One region of the Nocardioides marinus genome, then DNA from elsewhere that is predicted to be linked to it. Evidence: predicted binding sites of a transcription regulator. Region 1 holds the regulator's gene; each other region holds the start of a gene.

Evidence for each region. Region 1 encodes HrcA, which represses chaperone genes, less so after heat shock. Its sites were predicted from a motif close to TTGGCACTCGNNNNNNNCGAGTGCCAA; they were not measured.
Region 2: a site for HrcA is predicted at 5,218-5,244, ahead of BKA05_RS02120 (FmdB family zinc ribbon protein). Genes of this name have one in related genera too.
Region 3: a site for HrcA is predicted at 4,163-4,189, ahead of groES (co-chaperone GroES). Genes of this name have one in related genera too.

What each region holds. Positions count from the first base shown of each region.
Region 1 covers NZ_JACBZI010000001.1:1,284,538-1,292,259, reverse strand. Annotated here, with positions in the region: gene BKA05_RS06225 (16S rRNA (uracil(1498)-N(3))-methyltransferase) at 1-544, opposite strand, end outside; gene dnaJ (molecular chaperone DnaJ) at 570-1,745, opposite strand; gene hrcA (heat-inducible transcriptional repressor HrcA) at 1,802-2,836, opposite strand; gene BKA05_RS06210 (MBL fold metallo-hydrolase) at 2,978-3,832, shown strand; gene BKA05_RS06205 (hypothetical protein) at 3,886-4,086, shown strand; gene BKA05_RS06200 (DUF3097 family protein) at 4,163-5,017, shown strand; gene BKA05_RS06195 (DUF4870 domain-containing protein) at 5,014-5,430, shown strand; gene hemW (radical SAM family heme chaperone HemW) at 5,437-6,660, opposite strand; gene BKA05_RS06185 (AMP-dependent synthetase/ligase) at 6,742-7,722, opposite strand, start outside.
Region 2 covers NZ_JACBZI010000001.1:419,587-427,308, reverse strand. Annotated here, with positions in the region: gene glp (molybdotransferase-like divisome protein Glp) at 1-444, opposite strand, end outside; gene BKA05_RS02135 (UTP--glucose-1-phosphate uridylyltransferase) at 437-1,828, opposite strand; gene BKA05_RS02130 (5-formyltetrahydrofolate cyclo-ligase) at 1,851-2,480, shown strand; gene BKA05_RS02125 (penicillin acylase family protein) at 2,564-5,188, opposite strand; gene BKA05_RS02120 (FmdB family zinc ribbon protein) at 5,292-5,630, shown strand; gene BKA05_RS02115 (RcpC/CpaB family pilus assembly protein) at 5,719-6,399, shown strand; gene BKA05_RS02110 (MscL family protein) at 6,452-6,805, shown strand; gene BKA05_RS02105 (hypothetical protein) at 6,978-7,172, opposite strand; gene BKA05_RS02100 (LCP family protein) at 7,169-7,722, opposite strand, start outside.
Region 3 covers NZ_JACBZI010000001.1:638,233-645,954, reverse strand. Annotated here, with positions in the region: gene BKA05_RS03165 (hypothetical protein) at 4-909, opposite strand; gene BKA05_RS03160 (GNAT family N-acetyltransferase) at 949-1,863, opposite strand; gene groL (chaperonin GroEL) at 2,024-3,646, opposite strand; gene groES (co-chaperone GroES) at 3,737-4,033, opposite strand; gene BKA05_RS03145 (THUMP-like domain-containing protein) at 4,218-5,378, shown strand; gene BKA05_RS03140 (hypothetical protein) at 5,384-5,971, opposite strand; gene BKA05_RS03135 (MBL fold metallo-hydrolase) at 6,137-6,772, opposite strand; gene BKA05_RS03130 (S-(hydroxymethyl)mycothiol dehydrogenase) at 6,772-7,722, opposite strand, start outside.

The sequences.
Region 1 (7,722 bases):
CCAGCGACGCCGTCGCCTCCTCGTGGAGCACGACGGCCAGGTGGGCAGCGGCGACGAGGTCGACGACCCGGTCGGTGCTCGCCAACGGATCCACCTGCGGGTGCCAGGTGCGGCGCGCCTGCTTGGCGGCCTCCCGGGCCGTGGCGCGCCACTTGGAGAGCCCCTTCTCCGCCCGCTCGCCCTTCCAGACCGCCACCGAGCGGGAGGCGGCCCACGGGACGATCCGCGCCGCCCCCACCTCGGTGAGGACCTCCACGGCGAGCTCCCCGCGGTCGCCCTTGGGCAGCGCCTGGACCACGGTGACCGCCGGAGCGGGCTCCGGGTCGGACGCGGTCTCGCGCACCGCGACGTCGAGGCGCCGCTTGCCGGTCGAGGCGACCTCGCCCACGGCCGAGCGACCGAGGCCGTCGGTCAGCACGAGGCTCTCGCCGACGCGCAGGCGTCGTACGGCGACGGCGTGGTGCGCCTCGTCGCCCTCGACGACCACCGTGGCGCCGACGCCCACGCCCTCCAGGGAGGGCACCAGGTGGACCGGGAGGGACATCGTGGACCTGCTTCGGCGGTGGGGATCAGTGGTTGAACGCGTCGCGCAGGCGCCCGAAGACCGACTTGGCGCCCGGCTTGACCGACCCCTCGGGCGACTCCTCGCCACGCAGCGCCGCCAGCTCGTGGAGCAGCTCCTCCTGCCGGGCGTCGAGCCGGGTCGGCGTCTCCACGGCGATGGTGACGACCAGGTCGCCGCGACCACCGCGCAGACCGGGGACCCCGCGCCCGCGCAGCACCTGCTCGGTGCCGGACTGGGTGCCGGGACGGATGTCGAGCTCGAAGGAGGTCTCGAGGTCGGTGACCTGCTCGGAGCCCTCGACCACGTCGGCCTCCAGCGTGGGCATCTCGATCGTGGTGCCCAGGGCCGCGGCCGTCATCGGCACCGTCACGGTGCAGTGCAGGTCGTCGCCCTGACGCTTGAAGACCGGGTGGGCGGCGACGTGGATCTCGACGTACAGGTCTCCGGCGGGGCCGCCGCCGGGGCCGACCTCGCCCTGCTCGGCGAGCTGGACCCGGGTGCCGGTGTCGACGCCGGCCGGGATCTTGACGGTCAGCGAGCGACGCGAGCGGACCCGGCCGTCACCGGAGCACTCCCGGCAGGGGTCGGGGATGACGCTGCCGAAGCCGCGGCAGGCGGCGCAGGGACGCAGCGTGCGGATCTCACCGAGGAACGAGCGCTGCACGTGGGCGACCTCGCCCTGGCCGCGGCAGGTCTCGCACGGCACGGCGTGCGAGCCGGGGGCCGCGCCCTCGCCGGCACACGCCGAGCAGGTCACGGCCGTGTCGACCTTGATCTCCCGGGAGACCCCGAAGGCCGCCTCGGCGAGCTCGATCTCCAGCCGGATCAGCGCGTCCTGCCCGCGGCGTACGCGCGGACGCGGACCACGGCCCGTGCCAGTGCCCTGACCACCGCCTCCGAAGAAGGCGTCCATGATGTCGGTGAAGGAAAACCCGGCGCCCTGGCCGAAACCACCCGCCCCACCGCCGAACGGGTCGCCGCCGCGGTCGTAGGCGGCGCGCTTCTGCGGGTCGCTGAGCACCTCGTAGGCCCGTGAGACCTCGCCGAACCTCTCCTGCGCGGCGGGGTCGGGGTTGACGTCGGGGTGGTACTGGCGCGCCAGCCTGCGATAGGCCTTCTTCAGCTCGGCGTCGTCGGCGTCACGGGAGACCCCGAGGATCTCGTAGAGGTCCTGGCTCACTGCTGGTTGCTTCCTACTCGTCTGCTGTGGGTGGTCTGCGGGTGGGGACGGGCCGTTCAGGCCTCGTCGAGGATGCGGGTGACGTAGCGGGCGACGGCACGTACCGCGGCCATCGTCCCGGGGTAGTCCATGCGCGTGGGGCCGACGATCCCCAGCGCGGCCAGCGACTGGTCCTCCGGCCCGTAGCCGGTGGAGACCACGCTGGTCGAGGCGAGCTCCTCGTAGGGGCCCTCCGCGCCGATGCGCACGGTGACCATGCCGCTGGAGCCCGCCTCCCCGAGCAGCTTGAGCAGCACGACGTGCTCCTCGAGCGCCTCGAGCAGGGGCCGGACGGCGGAGTCGAAGCTGTCGCCGTAGCGCGCGAGGTTGGCCGCACCGCCCACGGCCACCCGGTGGTCGGAGCGGTGGTCGCTCATCGCCTCGCACAGCGCCTCGACGACCGCCCCGGTGGCCTCGGCGCCCGGCTGTGCGGCGGCGGCGGGGTCGACCGGCACGATCCCCCGCAGGCCGGCGACCGCGTCGGCGATGCGCTGACCGGTCGCGACCAGCAGCAGCCGGCTGCGCAGACCGGCGAGGTCGTCGTCGGCGAGCGGGGCGGCGAGCTCGACCAGGCGCTGCTCCACCCGGCCGGTGCTGAGGATGAGGACCACCAGCAGCCGCTCCGGGGCCAGTGCCACCAGCTCGACGTGCCGCACGGTGGAGGAGGAGAGCGTGGGGTACTGCACGACCGCGACCTGTCGGGTCAGCTGGGACAGTAGGCGCACGGAGCGCTGCACCACGTCGTCGAGGTCGACCGCACCGTCGAGGAAGCTGGAGATCGCCCGCTTCTCCGCCGAGGACAGCGGCTTGACCGTGGTCAGCCGGTCGACGAAGAGGCGGTAGCCCTTGTCGGTGGGGACGCGACCCGCGCTGGTGTGGGGCTGGGTGATGTACCCCTCCTCCTCCAGCACCGCCATGTCGTTGCGGACGGTCGCCGGGGAGACCCCCAGCCCGTGCCGCTCGACCAGCGCCTTGGAGCCCACCGGCTCCTCGGTCGAGACGTAGTCCTCGACGATCGCGCGGAGCACGGCGAGTCGACGGTCCTCCTGCACGCTCCACCTCCGGGTCGACGCTGGTGACGGCTGACTGCCGCTGGATCCTCCTGGCACTCGATCTCAGCGAGTGCCAACTCTACTAGCCCGGGGTGACCCCTCCCGGCAGCGGCGACCCGTGCGGTTCCTAGGGTGGGGGTCATGAGCCTCTCCCCCACCGTGCCGACCGAGGTCGCAGACCGGGTCTGGGTCGCGCGGCACGCGTGGTTCGACGTCAACGTCACCTACGTCGCCGGGGAGCGGGGACTCGTGGTCGTCGACACCCACGCCTCGACCCGGATGGGTCGCGAGGTCGTGGAGACCGCACGCTCGCTCGGCGCCGGCGCGGTCGTGGGCGTCGTGACGACCCACGCCCACCACGACCACGTGCTCGGCACCGCCGCCGTGCGCGACGCCTACGGCGAGGTGCCCGTGCACGCGCACGAGGCGTGCGTGGAGGAGCTGGAGGCCTGGGCGGCCGACCGTCCGGCGTACGCCGGGGAGGAGGCCGAGCCGGGCGAGGTCGACGCCAGCCCGGTCGTGCTGCCCGACCACCCGTTCTCCTCCGCGGCGGTGCTGGACCTCGGCGACCGTGTCCTGGAGCTGGTGCACCCCGGTCGTGGGCACACCTCCGGCGACCTGGTCGTCCGGATCGCCGACGCGGACGTGCTGCTCGCCGGCGACCTGGTCGAGGAGTCCGCGCCGCCCGCCTACGGCCCCGACAGCTTCCCCATGGAGTGGCCGCTCGCCCTGGACGTGTGCCTGCAGCTGTGCACCGACCGCACCGTCGTGGTGCCCGGTCACGGCGCCCCGGTCGACCGGGCCTTCGTGAGGGACCAGCGTGCCGACATCGGGGTGGTCGCCGAGACCATCCGCGACCTCGCGGGGCGCGGGATCCGCGTCGAGCAGGCGCTCGAGGTGGGCGAGTGGCCGCTGGACCGGTCGGTCCTGGGCCACGCCGTGACCCGGGGCTACCAGCACCTCCCGGCCTCCCAGAAGCGGCTGCCGCTGCTGTAGGACCGCTCGCCCGGGTGAGGTCGGCTCCCCCGGCCGGACCTAGCGTCGAGGACATGTCCGAGCACGAGACCGAGAAGAGCACCGGCGTCCCCGACGAGCAGCTCCCGCCCGACCTGGTGCCGGGCGAGGACAACCCCTTGGCCGAGGGCCTGCCCGACGGCGAGGGCGAGGGCCTGCTGGAGGAGGGCAAGGACGCCGAGGAGATGGCCGACCGGCGGGAGAAGGCCAGCGGGCCCGCCGAGGAGACCGAGTAGGGCGAGCAGGGCGAGCAGGACGGGCCCGACGGCGCGCCTGGCGCGTCGGCACCGCGCGGCTTCCTAGCCTGTCCCGGTGAGCGACCGCTACGGATCCGACGTCCTCTCCACCGACTGGCGCGCCCCGAAGCGCGGCCGGGCCACCGAGGCACCCGCCACCCTGGGCGAGGTGGTCGAGGAGGTCACCGCCGACTTCTGCGGCGAGATCGTGGCGGTGGACCGCGACCTCGACGTGCTGACGCTCGAGGACCGTCGAGGTCGGCGACGCACCTTCCCCCTCGGCCCCGGGTTCCTGCTGGACGGCAAGCCGGTGATCCTCACGGCGCCCGTCACCCGCCAGGGGCCCGCGAAGCCCACCCGCACGGCCTCCGGCTCGGTCGCGGTGGACACCACGGCGCGGGTCGCCCGTGCCAGCCGGATCTTCGTCGAGGGTCGCCACGACGCCGAGCTGGTGGAGAAGGTGTGGGGCGACGACCTGCGTGTCGAGGGAGTGGCCGTCGAGTACCTCGGCGGCGTCGACGACCTCGCCGACCACCTGCGCGACTTCCGCCCGGGCCCGGGCCGCCGGGTCGGCGTCCTGGTCGACCACCTCGTGGCGGGCTCCAAGGAGAGCCGCATCGCCCAGGGCATCGCCCGCTCGCCGATCGGCAAGCACGTGCTGATCGTGGGCCACCCGTTCGTCGACGTCTGGCAGGCCGTCAAGCCGGACCGGCTGGGGCTCCAGGCGTGGCCGACCATCCCCCGCAGCATCGAGTGGAAGAAGGGCGTGTGCCAGCACCTCGGCTGGCCGCACCGCGACCAGGCCGACATCGCCCGGGCGTGGAAGCAGGTGCTGGGCCGGGTCAGCTCCTTCAACGACCTCGAGCCGGCCCTGCTGGGTAGGGTCGAGGAGCTGATCGACTTCGTCACGACCGACCAGGGGGACCGATGAGCCAGGTGCCGCCGCAGGGACCACCCCCGACGCCCGGCCCGATGCCCGGCCCGGGGGGCTGGGGTTGCCCGCCGATGTCCCCCGGGGAGGAGAAGACCTGGGGCGCGGCCGCCCACTGGTCGGCCTTCGTGGGCGCCTTCGTCGCCCTGGCCTTCCTCGGCCCGCTGCTGGTGCTGCTGCTCAAGGGCAACGAGTCGCCCTACGTGCGCCGCCAGGCGGTGGAGTCGCTGAACTTCCAGGTCTCGATGCTGATCTACGCCGTCGTCTCCGGCGTCCTGGTCCTCGTGCTCGTGGGTCTGCTGCTGCTCGTCCTCGTCGGCGTGCTGTGGGTGGTCTTCACCCTCATCGGCACCATCCGCTCGGCCAACGGCGAGGAGTACCGCTACCCGCTCACCCTGCGCCTGGTCAGCTGACCTGGCTCAGGACAACAGCTCCCGGACCACCGCGTCGGCGAGCAGCCGGGCGGCGTCGGTGAGGACCAGCCGGTCCCCCACCTGCCGCAGCAGCCCTCGCTCGACCAGGGCCGGGAGGGCGGCCAGGCCGTCGCCGTCGAGCACGTCACACGGCAGCCCCTCGCGCAGCCGCAGCTCCAGCAGCACGCGCTCGACCCGCCGGTCCTCGGCCGAGAGCACCTCCCGGGCCAGCGCCGGGCTGCGGCCCGCGGCCAGCCGCTCGGCGTACGCCGCGGGGTGCTTGACGTTCCACCAGCGCACGCCGCCGACGTGGCTGTGGGCGCCCGGGCCCACACCCCACCAGTCGGCGCCGGTCCAGTAGAGCAGGTTGTGCCGGCACCGGGTCGCGGGACCGGTGGACCAGTTGGAGACCTCGTACCACTCCAGCCCGACGGCCCGGAACCGCTCGTCGGCGAGCTCGTACTTGTCGGCGAGGTCGTCCTCGTCGGGGGCCGGCAGCTCGCCGCGGCGCACGCGGCGGGCCAGCGCCGTGCCGTCCTCGACGATCAGGGAGTAGGCCGACACGTGGTCGGGCCCGCAGGCCAGCGCCGCCTCGATCGAGGTCTCCCAGTCGGCCAGCGACTCCCCCGGCGTGCCGTAGATCAGGTCGAGGGAGACCTGCTCGAAGCCGGCCTCCCGCGCCCAGGTCACCGCCTGCGGCACCCGCAGCGGGTCGTGGGTGCGGTCGAGGACCGCCAGGACGTGCGAGACCTGGGACTGCATGCCGAAGGAGATCCGGGTGAAGCCGGCCTCGCGGAGCCGCGCCAGCCCCTCCGGGGTCACCGAGTCGGGGTTCGCCTCGGTGGTCACCTCCACGTCCGGTTCCAGCCCGAGCTCCTCGCGCGCCGCCTCGAGCACCGAGGCGAGGTCCTCGGGCGGCAGCAGGGTCGGGGTGCCCCCGCCGAGGAACACCGTGTCGACGCGCACGTCTCGCTCGCCGAGCACCCCGCGGATGCGGCGGATCTCGGCGACGGCCGCGTCGGCGTACGTCGCCCGGGAGGCACCGGGCACGGTGGCCGGCCCGAGCTCCTCGGCGGTGTAGGTGTTGAAGTCGCAGTAGCCGCAGCGCACCGCGCAGAACGGGACGTGCACGTAGAGCCCGAAGGGGCGCTGACCTATGCCCGCCAGCGCCTCGGGCGGGAGCGAGCCGTCCGCGGGGGCCGGGTCACCGTCGGGCAGGGAGGAGGGCATGGACCCCATCCTCCCCCGCGCCCCGGACGCGACGACGCCCCGGTCCGCAGCGGCGGCTGCGGACCGGGGCGTCGGGCGGACTCAGCCGTAGAAGCTGTCGATCAGGTCCTTGTTGTTGCCCTCGACGACCGCGCGCTTGACCTTCATCGAGGGGGTCAGCTCACCGGACTCGATGGTCAGGTCGTGGTCGAGGATCTCCCACTTCTTGATCGTCTCCCAGCGGTTCAGCTTGGCGTTGAGCTGCTCGACGTAGCCGGCCACCATGTCCTTGACCGGCTGGGACTGGACGATCTCGGTGTAGGACTTGCCAGACATGCCGTTCTCCTCGGCCCAGCCCGCCATCGCGTCGGGGTCGAGGGTCACCAGCGCGACGACGAAGTTGCGCTCGGCCCCGAAGACCATGAACTGGCTGGCGTAGGGGCACAGCGCCTTGAACTTCGACTCGATCGCCGGGGGCGCGACGTACTTGCCGCCGGAGGTCTTGAACAGCTCCTTGATGCGGCCGGTGATGGTGAGGAAGCCGTCGGCGTCGATCTCGCCCTTGTCACCGGTGCGCAGCCAGCCGTCCTCGGTGAGCGTCTCGGCGGTCTTGTCGGGCAGGTTGTGGTAGCCGGCCATGATGTGCGGGCCGCGCAGCTGGACCTCACCGCCCTCGCCGATGCGGACCTCGGACCCGGGGAAGGCCTGGCCGACCGTGCCCATCTTGTACTCGTCGGGGTGGTTCACGGTGGCGCCGGCGGAGTTCTCGGTCATGCCGTAGCCCTCGAGGATGAGGATGCCCGCGGCGTGGAACCACTCGGCGATCTCGGCGTTGAGCGCAGCCGAGCCGGAGATGAAGAACTTCACCCGGCCACCGAAGCGCTCACGGACCTTGGAGAAGACCAGCTTGTCGAACAGGCCGTGCTGGATCTTGAGCCCGAGCGGGATGCTCTTGCCCTCGCGCTTGCGCTTGTCGACCTCGATGCCGACCTTGAAGGCCTGCTGGAAGATCTTCTCCTTGGCGCCGCCTTCGGAGGCGGTCATCGTCACGATGCGCGCGTGGGCCTTCTCGAAGATGCGCGG
Region 2 (7,722 bases), 860 kb from region 1:
GGCGGTGACGTCCTCACCGGCGCGGCGGACGTGCTGGCCCTCGGTCGGCGCCCGGTCGATGCGCACGTGCTCGGCACCCCGGTCGGTCCACTCGTAGGGGACGACGGCGTCGGCGCCGGCCGGCACCGGGGCGCCGGTCATGATCTTGGCCGCGGTGCCCTCCGGGAGGTCGCGCAGGTCGGCCGCACCGGCCCCGATGGCACCGACCACGGGCAGGTGCACCGGGGCGTCGGACGTCGCCGACACCACGTCGGCCAGCCGGACGGCGTACCCGTCCATGGCGGAGTTGTCGAAGCCGGGCAGCGAGACCCCGGCGGTCACCGGCTCCGCGGCGGCCAGGCCGAGCGCGTCGAGCAGCGGCTGGGTCGACACCGCGAGCGGCTCGATGGCGGCGAGGACCCGGTCGAGGTGCTCCTCGACGGTGATCGGCTGCGGGTCAGGCATCGCCGGCCGCGCCGGTCAGCACGGCCCCCGCGTCGATGCGGGTGCCCGCCCCGCCCTCGACGGTGACGTCCCCGACGACCTGGACCCCGTGACCGAAGGTGACGTCGCCCTCCACGCGCAGCGCGGAGGCCTTGCGCAGGGACGGGGCGCCCTCCGGGAAGCGCTTGTCGAACTCGCCCACGAGCTTGAACACCGTGGAGTCCAGGTCGACGAAGGGGAGCTCGCCGGCCACCTGGTCGAGCACGAAGTCGCCGCCGATGTCGTAGACGTCCGAGCGCAGCACCAGCAGGTCGTTGGTCGTCTTGACCGGCACGAAGCGGTCGCGGCCGACCTCGATCAGCGTGGCACCCTCGAAGACCTCGATCGCCGCACCCATCGCGGTCTCGACCTGGACGACCTCGGGGCTGGACGGGTCGCCGGGGTCGACGGTCTTGACGTTGCGGATCAGCGGCAGGCCCAGGATGTTGTCGCGCTGGTCCATGACGTCCTTGAGCGCCCGCAGGTCGACCCACAGGTTGTTGGTCGAGCAGTAGCGGTGCCGGTCGAGGTCGGCCAGCGCCGACTTGTCCTCGTCCAGGGTCTGGGCGGTCTCGCGCAGCACGAGGCGGCCGTCGTTCTTGCGACGGGCGAAGTGGCCGCCCTTGCGGTCGGAGGGGGTACGCCGGACGGCCTCGATCGCGAAGGGCGCACCGGTCTGGGCGAACCAGCCGGCCAGCCGCGGGTCGGGCACCGCGCCGAGGTTGTCGGAGTTGGAGACGAAGACGCGCTCGTAGCCGGCCGCGAGCAGGTCGTCGAGCAGGCCGGTGCCGACCAGCGCGGTGTAGATGTCGCCGTGGCCCGGCGGGCACCACTCGAGGTCGGGGTCCTTGGGCCAGCTGACCGGCGAGAGGTCCTTGGCGAGGAGCTTGGGCTCCTTGTTCTGCAGGAACTCCAGCGGCAGGCCCGCGACCGGGAGGTCGTCGTAGCGGGCGACGGCCGCCATCGTGTCCTCGGAGGTGCGGAAGCTGTTCATGAAGATCAGCGGGAGGGGGGCGCCGTGGGACTGCCGCAAATGCAGCACCTGCCGGCAGATGATGTCGAGGAAGCTCATCCCCTTGCGCACGCACAGCAGCGACTTGGCGCGGTCCATGCCCATCGAGGTGCCGAGCCCGCCGTTGAGCTTGATGACGGCGGTCGTGCGGATCGCGGCCTGCGCGGTCTCGTCGTCGACCGAGACGTCGTCGAGGGAGTCCATGTCGACCGGGTCGATCGTCGACTCCGGGATCATCCCCGTCTCCCCGTGCTCGAGGAGTCGGTAGTAGTGGGCGAACGTCTCGATCGCCACCTCGTCGACGCCTTCGGCGACCATCTTGTCGCGCGCGGCCTTCAAGCCCGGGGAACCCATGTCTCGATCGTAGGGTCGTCCCGTGCCGCCCGCGCAAGTTCCCCCACATGGTGACCCTCCACCCCCTCCCGGCGACGACCCCACCGCTGCCGCGAAGACCGCGGTCCGCGACCGGATCCTGACCACCCGGCGGCGGCGCCCGCTGCCCGAGCGGCTGGAGGTGGCCGCCGACCTCGCCCGGGTCGTCCTGGAGTCACCGCAGGTGCGCCGGGCGGCCAGCGTGGCGGCGTACGTCGGTGTCGGGAGCGAGCCCGGGACCGGCCCGCTGCTCGCGGGGCTGCTCGCCGCCGGCAAGCGGGTGCTGCTGCCGGTGCTGCTGCCGGACCTCGACCTGGACTGGGCCGTGCACACCGGCGACGCCGGGCTGGCCCCGGCCAGCCGCGGGCTGCTCGAGCCGTCCGGGCCGCGGCTCGGCGTCGACGCGGTCGCCACCCCCGACGTGGTGCTGGTGCCCGGCCTCGCGGTCTCCCCCACCGGGCTGCGCCTGGGCCGCGGTGGCGGCTCCTACGACCGCGCCCTGGCCCGGGTGCCGGTCGGCACGTTCACCTGCGTGCTGCTCCACGACGACGAGGTCGGCCTCGACGTCCCCGGCGCACCCCACGACCGCCCGGTCACCGCCGCCGCCACCCCCAGCGGGGTCCGCCGCTTCTGAGCGACCGACTCAGAGCACCAGGCGAGGGTCTCGACACGCGGGTCGCTCGACCACCGATCGACGAGTCCGCTGGCGCGTCCTCGTCACGGCGCGGGGCGCAGGGTGAGCTCGGAGTCAGCGGCCTCGGCGACGGCGTCGGGCGAGAACAGGAACGGCAGGGTCTCGCCACCCACGAGCAGGTCGGTCTGGTCGGTGTAGTGCGACGAGGTCGGGTGCCCGGAGACGCCGGTGAGGGCGACCCAGCGGGAGTCGTCCCAGTCGGCCAGGGACACCACCATCCGCATCGACGGGGTGGTGGTGACCTCGAAGCCGCGCGCCGCGTCCCAGCCGGTGGCGTCCACGGCCCCCGGGCCACCGCCGACCTCCCACGGGTCGGGCTCGACCACGCGACGCGCCAGGTCGAGGGCCACGCCGTCGCCCAGCAGGCCCGGCGAAGCCAGGAACAGCTGGTGCACGTGCCCCCAGGTCCACCGGTCGGCCTCGCGGGCCTGGCGCCGCGTCAGCTCGTCGCGGGCCTCCAGCATCGCGCTGCGCAGCACGTCGTCGCGCTCCTCGACCCGGTCGGTGGTCACGTCGTCCCACCACGGGTCCCGCGGTGACTCCAGCAGCGCGGCCACGACCTCGACCCAGCGCGCACCGCCGTCGGGCCAGACCGGCGCCGGCAGCTCGTCGTGGAAGGTGAGGGCGAGCAGCTCGCGCCAGGTCGCGTTGAGGTACGCCGCGGCGGCGGCCCCAGTGCCCTCGGCCGGCGCGGCGAGGTCCCAGTCCTCGAGCAGCCGCTGGCCGTCGTCGGCGTACCCGGGGTCCAGCTCGACCGCCAGCAGCGCCGGCACCAGCACGGCGGCCAACGGGGAGAGGCTGTCGCGCTGGACCTCGGCCAGCCCGTCGACGTCGCGGGGCTCGGAGACGACCAGGTCGCGCAGCCGGGAGGCACGGTGGCCGGGGTCCCACGTGGTGCCGAGGTGGAAGGGGTAGTCGCTGCCGACCGGCGCCTGGTTGGCCGCGACCGCCACCCCGTCCTCGGGCCGGGTGGTGAAGGGCAGCGCCCCGAAGGGGAGGGTCCGCCCGGTCCAGTCGTTCTCCGAGCGCCAGCCCGCCGTGGGCTCGGTGGTGTCGCGACCGGACTTGCGCACCGGCACGGCGCCGGCGACCTGGACCCCCACCGTGCCCTCCCGGTCGGCGAGCACCACGTCGACGGCGGGGACCGCCCACGACGACAGCGCCTGCCGGGCCGTCTCGACGTCGGTCGCGAGCGCGAGGTCGAGCAGGGCGTCCAGGGTCGGCGCGGGGGTGGACCCGGCCCACTGGACCGCCACCGCGATCTCCTCGTCGAGGTCCGCGCCGCGGGCCGCCGCGGAGGCGTCACCGGCCGTCCGGGCCGAGGGGTCGATGTCGGAGAGCAGCGGGCCGTGCCGGGTGGTGCGGACGGTCAGCAGCTCGGAGTCGGCACCGGCGACGTCGATGGCCTCGGTGCGGGTGCGCAGCGGCCGGGAGCGACGGTCGGTCCGCACGCGCCCGTCGCGGATCCGCTCGACCACCAGGTCGGTCGTGTCGAGGCCCGCCGCGGCCATCCCCCAGGCGACCTCGGCGTTGTGGCCCTGCACCACGCCCGGGACGCCGGGCAGCGAGAAGCCCGCGACGTCCCACGGGCAGCTCGCGCCGACGTCGCGGCAGTGCAGCCCCACCTGCATCCACGGCCCCGGGACCTGCGCGGCCAGGTGCGGGTCGACGGCCAGCAGCGGCGCACCGGTGCCCGACGCCTCGGCATCCACCACGACCGCGTTGCTGCCGACGCCGGGACCGCGGCCGGCCCACTGCGGCAGCGCCTCCAGCGCGCGTCCCGCCGCCTCCACGGCCCGCACCCTGCGCGGGCCGAAGCCCACGCGCTGCGGGTTGCGGGTGCCGCCCTGGGTCGCGCCCGGCTCGAAGCGGCCGTCGACCACCGCGCCCCCGGAGACGACCGGCGGCACGGTCTGGTGGGAGTACGCCGGCCACAGCGCCTGCGCCCGCGGGGTGCCCACGGCGTCGGCGACCAGGACCCGCTCGACCTCGTCGGCCGCACCGCCGCCGAGGTCCCAGGCGTAGGACTTCAGCCAGGTCAGGGTGTCCACGGCCGTCCAGTCACCGGGCGCGGTGTCGGCACCGTCGAGGTCGAGCAGGGTGTACTCCACGGCCAGCTCGGAGGGGTCGTGCTCGGCGAGGTAGGCGTTGACCCCGTCGGCGTACGCCTCCAGGAAGGCCCGGGTGTCGGGGCTGAGCAGCGCCAGCTCCTGCTGGGCGACCAGGCGGAAGCCGAGCGTGCGGGCCACCCGGTCCCCCGGCAGCGCCCCGGCGCCGACCAGCTCGGCGAGGGTGCCGGACGCGCTGCGCCGACGCACGTCCATCTGGAAGAAGCGCTCCTGCGCGGTGACGTAGCCCTGGCCCATCGCCAGGTCGGTCGGGCTGTCGGCGTAGATCTGCGGGATGCCGGCGTCGTCGCGCAGCACCGTCACCCGACCGGTGAGCCCCGCGACCTCCACCTCTCCGCCGGTCTGCGGCAGCGGCCGGCGGGCCAGCGCGAGGGCGAAGAGCCCCGCCACGACCAGGGAGAGCACCAGTCCCGCGACGACGTAGGTCGAGACGCGCACGGTGTCGGGCATCCGCCGGAAGGCGCGCCACCACGCGACGGGGGCGCTCGGCGCGGCGGACGGCTGCGTGTGCTCGCTCATGGTGCGGGCCATTCTGCCGTGACGTAGCATTGGCACTCGCCAGGGAAGAGTGCCAGTGCGGCACGCCATGCGATGGACCCCGGCCCGCGCGAGAGGAGACCCGATGCCGACCTACCAGTACGCCTGCACCGAGTGCGACCACGCCTTCGAGCAGTTCCAGAGCTTCTCGGACGCCTCGCTGACCGAGTGCCCGCAGTGCCAGGGCCGGCTGCGCAAGGTCTACAACGCCGTCGGCGTGGTCTTCAAGGGCTCCGGCTTCTACCGCACAGACAGCCGCTCCGGCGCCTCGAGCAGCTCCACCGCCGGCTCGTCCTCGACCGGCTCGTCGTCGGAGTCCAGCAGCACCAGCAGCACGAGCGACTCCGGCAGCAGCGCGTCCGGCTCCTCCAGCACCCCGAGCACCTCCTCGGGCTCCAGCAGCACCGCCGCCGCGGCCTCCTGAGGTCCCACCCGCCCGACGCCCTGTGGACGTCGGGCGGTCCTGTGGAGGGCCCGGCCCGTCGCAGGTCGATCCGACCTAGCGTCGCCGGATGCCGCCCGACCCGTCGCTGCCCCCCGACCTCTCCTCCGTACGCCGCCGGCTCGGTGCCGCCCGGCGGCGGCTGCGCCGCGGGGTGCTGGGGCGGCGCCGGCTGCTGGCCGCGCTGTGCGCCGCCCTCGCGGTCGGCTCGGGCGTGCACGCCGTCGCCGGCCCACCCCCGCCCGGGGTGGAGGTCACCGTGGCCGCGCGGGCACTGCCCGCCGGGACGGTCCTGGGCGCGGACGACCTGACCACGGTCACGCTCTCCCCCGACGCGGTGCCCGACGACGTGCTCGCCGACCCCGAGGGCTCGGCCCTGGCCGGGCCGGTCGCCCGCGGCGAGCCGATCACCGCGGTCCGGGTCGTGGGCCAGGACCTGGCCGGCGAGGGGCTGGCCGGCACCGGACGGGTGGCGGTGCCCGTCCGGCTGCCCGACGCCGGGGCCGTGGGGCTGCTCTCGGCCGGGGACCGGATCGACGTCGTGGCCACCGACCCGCAGGCGGGCACCTCGGTCACGGTCGCTGCCGGCGTACCCGTCCTGGCGCTGCCGGGAGCCGACGAGGGTGCCGGCGCGGGCCCGCTCGGCACGCCGGGTGGACGGCTGGTCGTCCTGGCGGTCGAGGAAGCAGACGTCCACAACTTGGCCACAGCCGGGGCGGCGTCCTTCCTGACCTACGTCTGGTCCCGCTAGCGTCGCGGGAGGACGCGGCCGCTCGGGCCGCCACGACTAGGAGGACTCCATCATGGGTGGCTTCAAGAACTTCCTGCTCCGCGGGAACCTCGTCGACCTGGCCGTCGCGGTCATCATCGGCACCGCCTTCGGCAAGGTCGTCGAGGCGTTCACGGCCTGGCTGACCCGGCAGGTGGGCGCCGACGGTGACGACGCCTTCTTCGCCAACGCCGAGCTCGGCGACGCCGCCTTCTTCGTCAACACCGTCATCTCGTTCGTGACGCTGGCGGCGGTCGTCTACTTCCTGGTGGTGCTGCCCTACACCCGGGCCAAGGAGAAGTACTTCCCCAGCGCTCCTCCGGGCACCCCCGAGGACACCGTGCTGCTGCGCGAGATCCGCGACGCCCTCACCGCCCGCCAGGCCTGATCCACCCGCAGTTCCCGGGTCGAGCCGGCGTATCAACACGCCGGTTCGACCCGCACCACCCGCCGAGCCGGCGTATCAACACGCCGGTTCGACCCGCACCACCCGCCGAGCCGGCGTATCAATACGCCGGTTCGGCTCTCACAGCGCACGAAGACGTGTGACGGGCTCGACCTCAGCCGCCGTGGTGGGGTGGCACCTGCTCCTTGAGCCAGGTGTCGCCGTCTCGCCGGTCGCGGGGGTCGGGCTCCCTCTCGTCCGTGGTGGTCTCGGGCAGCGCGTCGCCGAAGACCTCCGCCCGGCGACGGCGCCGCTCCCAGGCGGCCTGCTCCTCCGGCGTACGCCGGTCGCTGCCGGGGGCCTCGCTCACGTGCACAACCCGGCCGCGGCGAGCGCCTCGTCGGAGGCGGTGGGGGCGTTGCCACCGCTGCCGTCCGAGCCACCTGACCCGCTGCCCTGCGAGGCGGTCTCGTCGGGCGACTCCGACGGCTCGTCGGAGGAGGTGCCCGGGACGCGCGCGGCACTGATGACGTCGGTCTGCAGCCGCTTGGTCAGCGGCTCGTCGTTCTTCAGGCGGTTCCACACCACGTCGGCCTGCCGCTTCCACACCAGCCGGTTGGGGTCGTTCGGGTCGACCTTGTTGGGGATGGTGATGAACTGGACGTTGTCGAGACCGATGCCGCGGAACTCATAGCCCAGCTTGGCCAGCTGCCACAGGTTGCCGAGGTCCTCGTCGAGGGTCAGCGACTCGGTGGCCGCCTCCAGGAAGCCCAGCAACCGGTCCGGCCGGGCCAGGGTGTTGGAGGAGACCACGGTGTTGACCATCGAGGCGATGAAGGCCTGCTGGCGCTTCATCCGGCCGATGTCGGAGCCCCCGGACAGCGCGTAGCGCTGGCGGACGTAGTTGAGCGCCTGGATGC
Region 3 (7,722 bases), 650 kb from region 1:
CGCTCACCGAGCCGGGAGCACCGCGATGCCGGCGGACGTCGCGCGTTCCCACGAGGTGGTGCAGGACAGTGCCCGATCGCCGCTGAGCCGGGTGTCGATCCGGGCCAGACACATCCGGCGCCCGCGCACCAGCGTCGCGAGCACGTGGTCGTCGTCCCCCCAGGCGACACCGGGCTGCACGGTGCGTCGGAGACCGCGCTCGCGCACCACGCCCAGCAGCTGACCGTCGGGCTGCCGCAGCTCCAGGCCCTCGCCGGTCAGAGCCGCCCACTGCTGCCCGTCCGGGCTCGGCACCCCCAGCTCGGCGGCCAGCGGCACCGGTCGTGGCGCGGCCAGGCCGTCGGTGCGGTACGACGACTCCTCGCCCCACGTCCGGTAGACCACCTCGCCGCGGAACCAGCGGGTGAGGAACGGCACGCGCGTCCGGTCGAGCCGGACGTGACGCTGATGCCCACCGGCCACCGCGTCCACCACCAGCAGCGTCGGGCCGGTGCGACCACCCTCGGAGGGCACCAGGCTGACCCAGACGATGCGGCCACCCCGGCCCACCAGTGCGGGGCCGGTGCTCGCCCAGCTCCCGAGCACCCGGCCGTCCCGGTCGAGCCGGTGCATCCCGACGGTGCCCTCGAAGGAGCGGTCGTCGGTGACGAGGAACCCACCGGCGTACGTCTCGATCGAGGTGACGCCCCACCGGCGGGGCAGGGCGAGGGTCGCACCGTCGGGACGCCGCAGGACGTGCCCGTCGACGTAGGCGAGTCGAGGCGGGTCCCCCAGGAGCGGCTCCCGGTCACGGGGAGGCTGCGTGGCGGAGGTCGGCGTGACGGTCGACGCCGCCCCGACCGGATCCGCGGGGTCTTCGGAGCAGCCCACGAGGGCGAGCAGGGCGGCGAGCAGCAGGAGGACGCGCATGCTCCTCCGACGCCTCCCGAGCGGGAGAAGTTGCGGCCTCTAGGTGGACAGCGGCTTGAGGTCACGCACCGGGACGCGCACGGTCAGCATGTCCTGGGCCATCCTGATGCGCCCGCGCATGCCGGCGGCCATCACCATCGGCAGCACCGCCTGGTTGTCCGCGCGGGTGCGCAGCACGATCTCGGCGGCGCCGAGCATGTGGGCCAGTCGCGAGGAGTCGATGAGCAGCCGGGTCCCGATCCCGCGGCGCTGCCACGCCGGGTCGACGCGCAGGGTCACCGGCCGGACGTCGGGGTCGTCCTCGAGAGGTGACTGGACCGTGGCCAGGCCCACCACGACGCCGTCGACGATGGCGGAGACCGTCTCGCCCTCCACGACGTACGACGGCACGGCACCGCCGCCCAGCCGACGGCCGCCCGTGGAGATGCCGATCGCGGCGGACTCCTTGGTGCGCTGCAGGACGTCGCTCACCAGGTCGGCCATGGCCGCCCCGCGGGCCCGCTCGATGTCGGTGAAGGGTGCGGTGCGGCGTACCTGTACCTGCACGTCCCCCACCGTCATCTCCATCCCGTCCTGGACCGGTCCGGCGTCGCCGTCGCGCGGCTCGGACTCGGCGTCGAAGAGCTGGGCGACGACCTCGGGGAAGCTGGTCGGTCGGGCCAGGATCGTGCGGGCCGCCTGCACGTAGCGCGTGGGCTGGTCGGTGAGCGCGGCCGCGGTGACCTCCTGGGCCGCCAGGTGCGTCCAGCCGGAGGACTCCACCAGCAGCGCGACCTCGTGCTCGCTCCAGCCGTCGGGGGTCTCCATCACGACCTCGTCGGTCACCGCCCGCACGCCCGGGAAGATCTGCAGCCCCCGGATGTCCACGCCCCGTTCCGCACACTGCTGCGCGAGCGCCGCCAGCCCACCGGGCCGGTCGGGCAGGCTCGCGCGGACCCTCCACAGCATCGTCATGGCACCAGTGCATCCCACCGGTGTTGCGCGGATGTTGCGTCTGCGTGACCTGGGCCGACGCCCCGTGCTGCACCCCTGTGACGTGCACGACCCCCGCCGGACCGGGGTCCGACGGGGGTCGATCAGCAGGTGCTGCCTGCCAGGGAGTACCCGGAGGGGCTCAGTGGCCGTGGCCGTGCCCGTGGCCTGCGGCCCCGGACTCGTCCTCCTCCTCGGGCTTGTCGACGACCAGCGTCTCGGTCGTCAGCAGCATGCCGGCGATCGAGGTGGCGTTGACCAGCGCGGAGCGGGTGACCTTGACCGGGTCCAGGACGCCCTGGGCGACCAGGTCGCCGTACTCGCCGGTGGCGGCGTTGTAGCCGTTGCCCACACCGAGCTCGCGGACCTTGGTGGTGATGACGTAGCCGTTCTCGCCACCGTTCTCGGCGATCCAGCGCAGCGGCTCGTCGGCGGACTTGCGCACGATGCGGACACCGAGCGCCTCGTCGCCCTCGAGGCCGAGGTTGTCGTCGAGCACCGAGACGGCGTGGACCAGCGCGGAGCCACCGCCGGCGACGATGCCCTCCTCGATGGCCGCGCGGGTCGCGGAGACGGCGTCCTCGATGCGGTGCTTCTTCTCCTTCAGCTCCACCTCGGTGGCGGCGCCGACCTTGATCACGCACACGCCACCGGCCAGCTTCGCGAGGCGCTCCTGGAGCTTCTCGCGGTCCCAGTCGGAGTCGGTGTTCTCGATCTCGGCCTTGATCTGGGAGACGCGGCCCTCGACGGCGGCGGCGTCGCCGGCACCCTCGACGATCGTGGTGTGGTCCTTGGTGACCACGACGCGACGGGCCTGGCCGAGGACCTCGAGGCCCGCCTGGTCGAGCTTGAGGCCGACCTCGGGGGCGATGACCTGGCCACCGGTCAGGACCGCGATGTCCTGCATCATCGCCTTGCGGCGGTCACCGAAGGCGGGGCTCTTCACCGCGACGGCGTTGAAGGTGCCACGGATCTTGTTGACGACCAGCGTGGAGAGCGCCTCGCCCTCGACGTCCTCGGCGAGGATGAAGAGCGGCTTGCCGGTCTGCATGACCTTCTCCAGCAGCGGCAGCATCTCGGCGACGGCCGAGATCTTGCCCTGGTGCAGGAGGATGTAGGCGTCCTCGAGGACGGCCTCCATGCGCTCGGGGTCGGTGACGAAGTACTGCGACAGGTAGCCCTTGTCGAACTGCATGCCCTCGGTGAAGTCGAGCTCGGTGCCCATCGTGGAGGACTCCTCCACGGTGATGACACCGTCCTTGCCGACCTTGTCGAAGGCCTGGCTGAGCAGGTCGCCGATGTGCTTGTCGCGGCTGGAGATGGTGGCCACCGAGGCCATGTCCTCCACCGAGTCGACGTCGCGGGCAGCAGCCTTCAGCGCCTCGCCGACGGCCTCGGTCGCCTTGTCCATGCCGCGCTTGAGACCCATCGGGTTCGCGCCGGCGGCCACGGCGCGCAGGCCCTCGTGGACCATCGCCTGGGCCAGTACGGTGGCGGTGGTGGTGCCGTCACCGGCGACGTCGTTGGTCTTGGTGGCGACCTCCTTGCACAGCTGGGCGCCGAGGTTCTCGAACGGGTCGTCCAGCTCGACCTCACGCGCGACGGTCACGCCGTCGTTGGTGATGGTCGGGGCGCCCCACTTCTTGTCGAGCACGACGTAGCGGCCCTTCGGGCCGAGGGTCACCTTCACGGTGTTGGCGAGCGCGTCCACGCCGCGCTCGAGCGCGCGCCGGGCATTCTCGTCGAACTCCAGGATCTTGGGCACTACTACTCCTTACAGAGAGTCAGGAAACAGTGCGGGTCGTGCGCCGGCGCCCGCGAGGACACAGGCGCACGACCCGGAGCTGAGGATGCGTCAGCCGACGATCGCGAGGACGTCGCGCGCGGAGAGGATGAGGAACTCGTCCCCGCCGTACTTGACCTCGGTGCCGCCGTACTTGCTGTAGATGACCTTGTCGCCCACGGAGACGTCCATGGGGATGCGCTCGTCGCCGTCCTCGTTGAAACGGCCCGGGCCCACGGCCACGACCTCGCCCTCCTGGGGCTTCTCCTTGGCGGTGTCCGGGATGACCAGGCCGGAGGCCGTGGTCTGCTCGGCGTCGAGCGGCTTGACGACGATCCGGTCCTCGAGGGGCTTGATGTTGACCGACACTGTTGTCGACCTCCACTTTCTGCACGGATGGGTTCAGGAACGTGGTGCCTGCTTCCCAGGTACGCCGTCGCGGGGGCCGCACCGGTGGCAAGCGCTGGCACACTCAAGGTGAGAGTGCCAGCACAGAAACTAGCACTCACCCCTAGGGAGTGCCAGAGCCGGTCGGCACTGGAAGGATCGCGACGTGGATCTCGAGGCGTTCCGGTGGCTGCTGACCGACGACGGGCAGGCCCTGCTCGCCCGCGCCGAGGAGTACGCCGGCGACGACCCGCTGGCCGCACAGACCCGCCTCCGGTCGCTGGCCGAGCCCGCGCGGGCCGCGGCCGCGCTGACCCAGGCGACGCTGCGTCGGCGGGCCGAGGCCAAGTTCGGCGAGCTGGCCGCCCGGATGTACTTCACCCCCGACGGCCTCGAGCAGGCCACCCGCCCCGCGGTCGCCCGGCACCGCGCCGCCCGGCTGCGCGCCTTCGAGGCCGAGACCCTGGTCGACCTCGGCTGCGGCATCGGCGGCGACCTGGTGGCGGCCGCCGAGGTGGGAGTCGTGTGCGCCGGGGTGGACCTCGACCCGGTCCGGGTGGCCGTGGCCGAGGCCAACCTCGCCGCGCTCGGCCTGCCCGGCGCGGTGATGGTCGCCGACGCCGTGGACGTCGACACGACGCCGTTCGAGGTGGCCTTCGCCGACCCCGCCCGCCGCTCCGCGCGCGGGCGCTCCTTCTCCGTCGACGACTGGACGCCACCGTGGTCCTTCGTCGAGCGGCTGCTGCGCCGCGACTCGTGCGTCAAGGTCGCCCCCGGCATCCCCCACGACCTGGTGCCCCAGGGTGTCGAGGCCGAGTGGGTCAGCGACGGCGGTGAGGTCAAGGAGGCCGCCCTGTGGTCGGGCTCGCTGGCCACCACCGCGCGTCGGGCCACCGTCATCGGCCGCGGCGGGCTGGCCACCCTCACCGACGAGGATCCGGTCGCCGGCGAGGTGCGCGCGGTCGGCGACTTCCTCTACGAGCCCGACGGGGCCGTCATCCGCGCCGGGCTGGTGACCGCGGTCGCCGCCGGCGTCGGCGGCGGCCTGGTCGACCCGCACATCGCCTACGTCACCAGCGACCAGGCCTTCCGCTCCCCCTTCGCCCGTGGCTACCGGGTGGTCGAGGAGCTGCCCTTCCGGGAGAAGCAGCTGCGGGCCGCGCTGCGCGAGCGCGGCGTGGGCCGGCTGACCATCAAGAAGCGGGGCGTCGACGTCGTCCCCGAGGAGCTGCGCAAGCGGCTCTCCCTCTCCGGGGACGCCGAGGCGACCCTGGTGATGACCAGGGTCGCCGGGAGCGGCACCGCGCTGCTCGTGCAGCCGCTGTAGGTGCGTCAGGCGGTGGCAGGCACCGCGGCCGGGGTGACGGCGCGGGCCTTGACCTCCTCGCGGTGGCCGTGGCGCAGGCCCAGCAGCGCGAGGACCAGGAGGACGGCGGCGCCGGCGAAGGCGGCGATCGCGGCGTACCCGGCGATCATGCCGATGGTCGCGAAGGCGTATCCGTAGAGCAGCAGCCCGCGCAGGGTGTTGCCCATGAACAGCGACTGACGCAGGCCCCCGAGCGCCTGGCCCTCGGCACTGGCCTTCTCCGCGTCGGAGAGGGCGATGAACTCACCGCTCACCTCCTGGTAGGTCCGGCCGTCGCTGGAGGCGTTCATGTGGGCGAGGATGTAGTGGTCGGCGTAGGCCTTGGCCTCGGCACCGGTGTCGAGGGGCGAGCCGACGAACGGCTCGAGCGCCTCGCGGTCGGTGTCGGACAGCCCCGCGATCGCCTCCTCGGTCGGCATCGTGATCGCCTGCATCCCCAGCTGGTAGTCGACCTGGTCGGCCACGAAGGCGTTGGCCCAGGTGAGCAGGCCGCCGGCCACCAGGAGCACCGCGGCGAGCGCCAGGCCCACCCACGAGGTCAGCTTGTCGAGCATCGCACGCATCGTCTTGTTCCCTCCTCGGGCAGGACCTCCCCGCCTCGACAAGTACGACGCTATGGGTCGTCGCCGGGGCGGGGAGAGGGTCCGCGGGCACCCAGCCGGAGGCCCATGGTCCCGAGGTCGTGGGACCTCGGCCCAGGGACCTTGTGCCCGGTCGGGTCAGCCGAGCGCTGCCTTCTCCGCACCGATCGTGGTGTCGTCCCCGTGGCCGGTGTGCACGACGGTGTCGTCGGGCAGCTGCCACAGGCTGGCGCGGATCGAGGCCTCGAGGGTCGGCCGGTCGCTGAAGGAGCGACCGGTGGCGCCGGGCCCGCCGTGGAAGAGCGTGTCGCCGGTGAAGACGCAGCCGAGCGCCGGCGCGTGGAAGCAGACCGCACCGGGCGCGTGGCCGGGCGTGTGCAGGGCGCGCAGCGTCGTACCGGCGACCTGGACCTCGAAGCCGTCGGCGAGGTCGACGTCCCAGAGGTGGCCCTCGCCGTCCTGCACGTGGGTGAGCTCCCACAGCGGCTTCTCGTCGGGGTGCAACATGATCGGGGCGACGACGCGCTCGCGCAGCGCGGGCGCGACCCGGCAGTGGTCGTCGTGGGCGTGGGTCAGCAGGATCGCGCGGACCTGCCGCTCCCCCACGACCTCCATGATCGCGTCGACGTCGTGGGGAGCGTCGATGACGACGCACTCGGTGTCGTCGCCGACCACCCAGATGTTGTTGTCGACACGATGAGTCTCCCCGTCGAGGGAGAACGTCCCGCTGACGACCGCGTGGTCGATGCGGACGCTGGAACCGATGCCCGACATCAGAGCACCACCACCGAGCGCAGCACGCCGCCGTGGTGCATCTTCTCGAAGGCGGCCTCGACGTCGTCGATGCCGATCTCCTCGGAGACGAACGCGTCGAGGTCGAGGCGGCCCTGCTGGTAGAGGTCGACGAGCATCGGGAAGTCGCGCGAGGGCAGGCAGTCGCCGTACCAGCTCGACTTCAGCGAGCCGCCGCGCCCGAACACGTCGATGAGCGGCAGGTCGGGGACCTTCATGTCCGGGGTCGGGACGCCCACCAGGACGACGGTGCCGGCGAGGTCGCGGGCGTAGAACGCCTGCTGCCAGGTCTCGGGGCGGCCGACCGCCTCGACGACGATGTCGGCGCCCTCGGCGCCCTCGTAGACGCCGCCGCAGATCTCCTTGACCGCCTCGACCACGTCGGTCGTGCTGGAGTCGATGGTGTGGGTGGCGCCGAGCTCGGTGGCCTTCTCGAGCTTCTTCGCGTCGATGTCGATGGCGATGATCGGGCTGGCGCCGGCCAGCGCCGCACCCGCGACGGCGGCCACGCCGACGCCGCCGCAGCCGATGACGGCCACGCTGCGGCCACGGGTCGCACCGCCGGTGTTGATCGCCGCACCGATGCCGGCCATCACGCCGCAGCCGAGCAGGCCGACGGCGGCCGGCCGGGCCTCGGGGTCGACCTTGGTGCACTGACCCGCGGCGACGAGGGTCTTCTCGGCGAACGCGCCGATGCCCAGGGCGGGGCTCAGCTCGGTGCCGGCCATCTCCCCCTCGGCGAGCGTCATCTTCTGGGTGGCGTTGTGGGTGGCGAAGCAGTACTGCAGGTCGCCGCGCTTGCAGGCCCGGCACTCCCCGCACACCGCGCGCCAGTTGAGGATCACGAAGTCACCGGGCGCGACGTCGGTGACGCCCTCCCCGACGGCCTCGACGACACCCGCCGCCTCGTGACCGAGGAGGAACGGGAACTC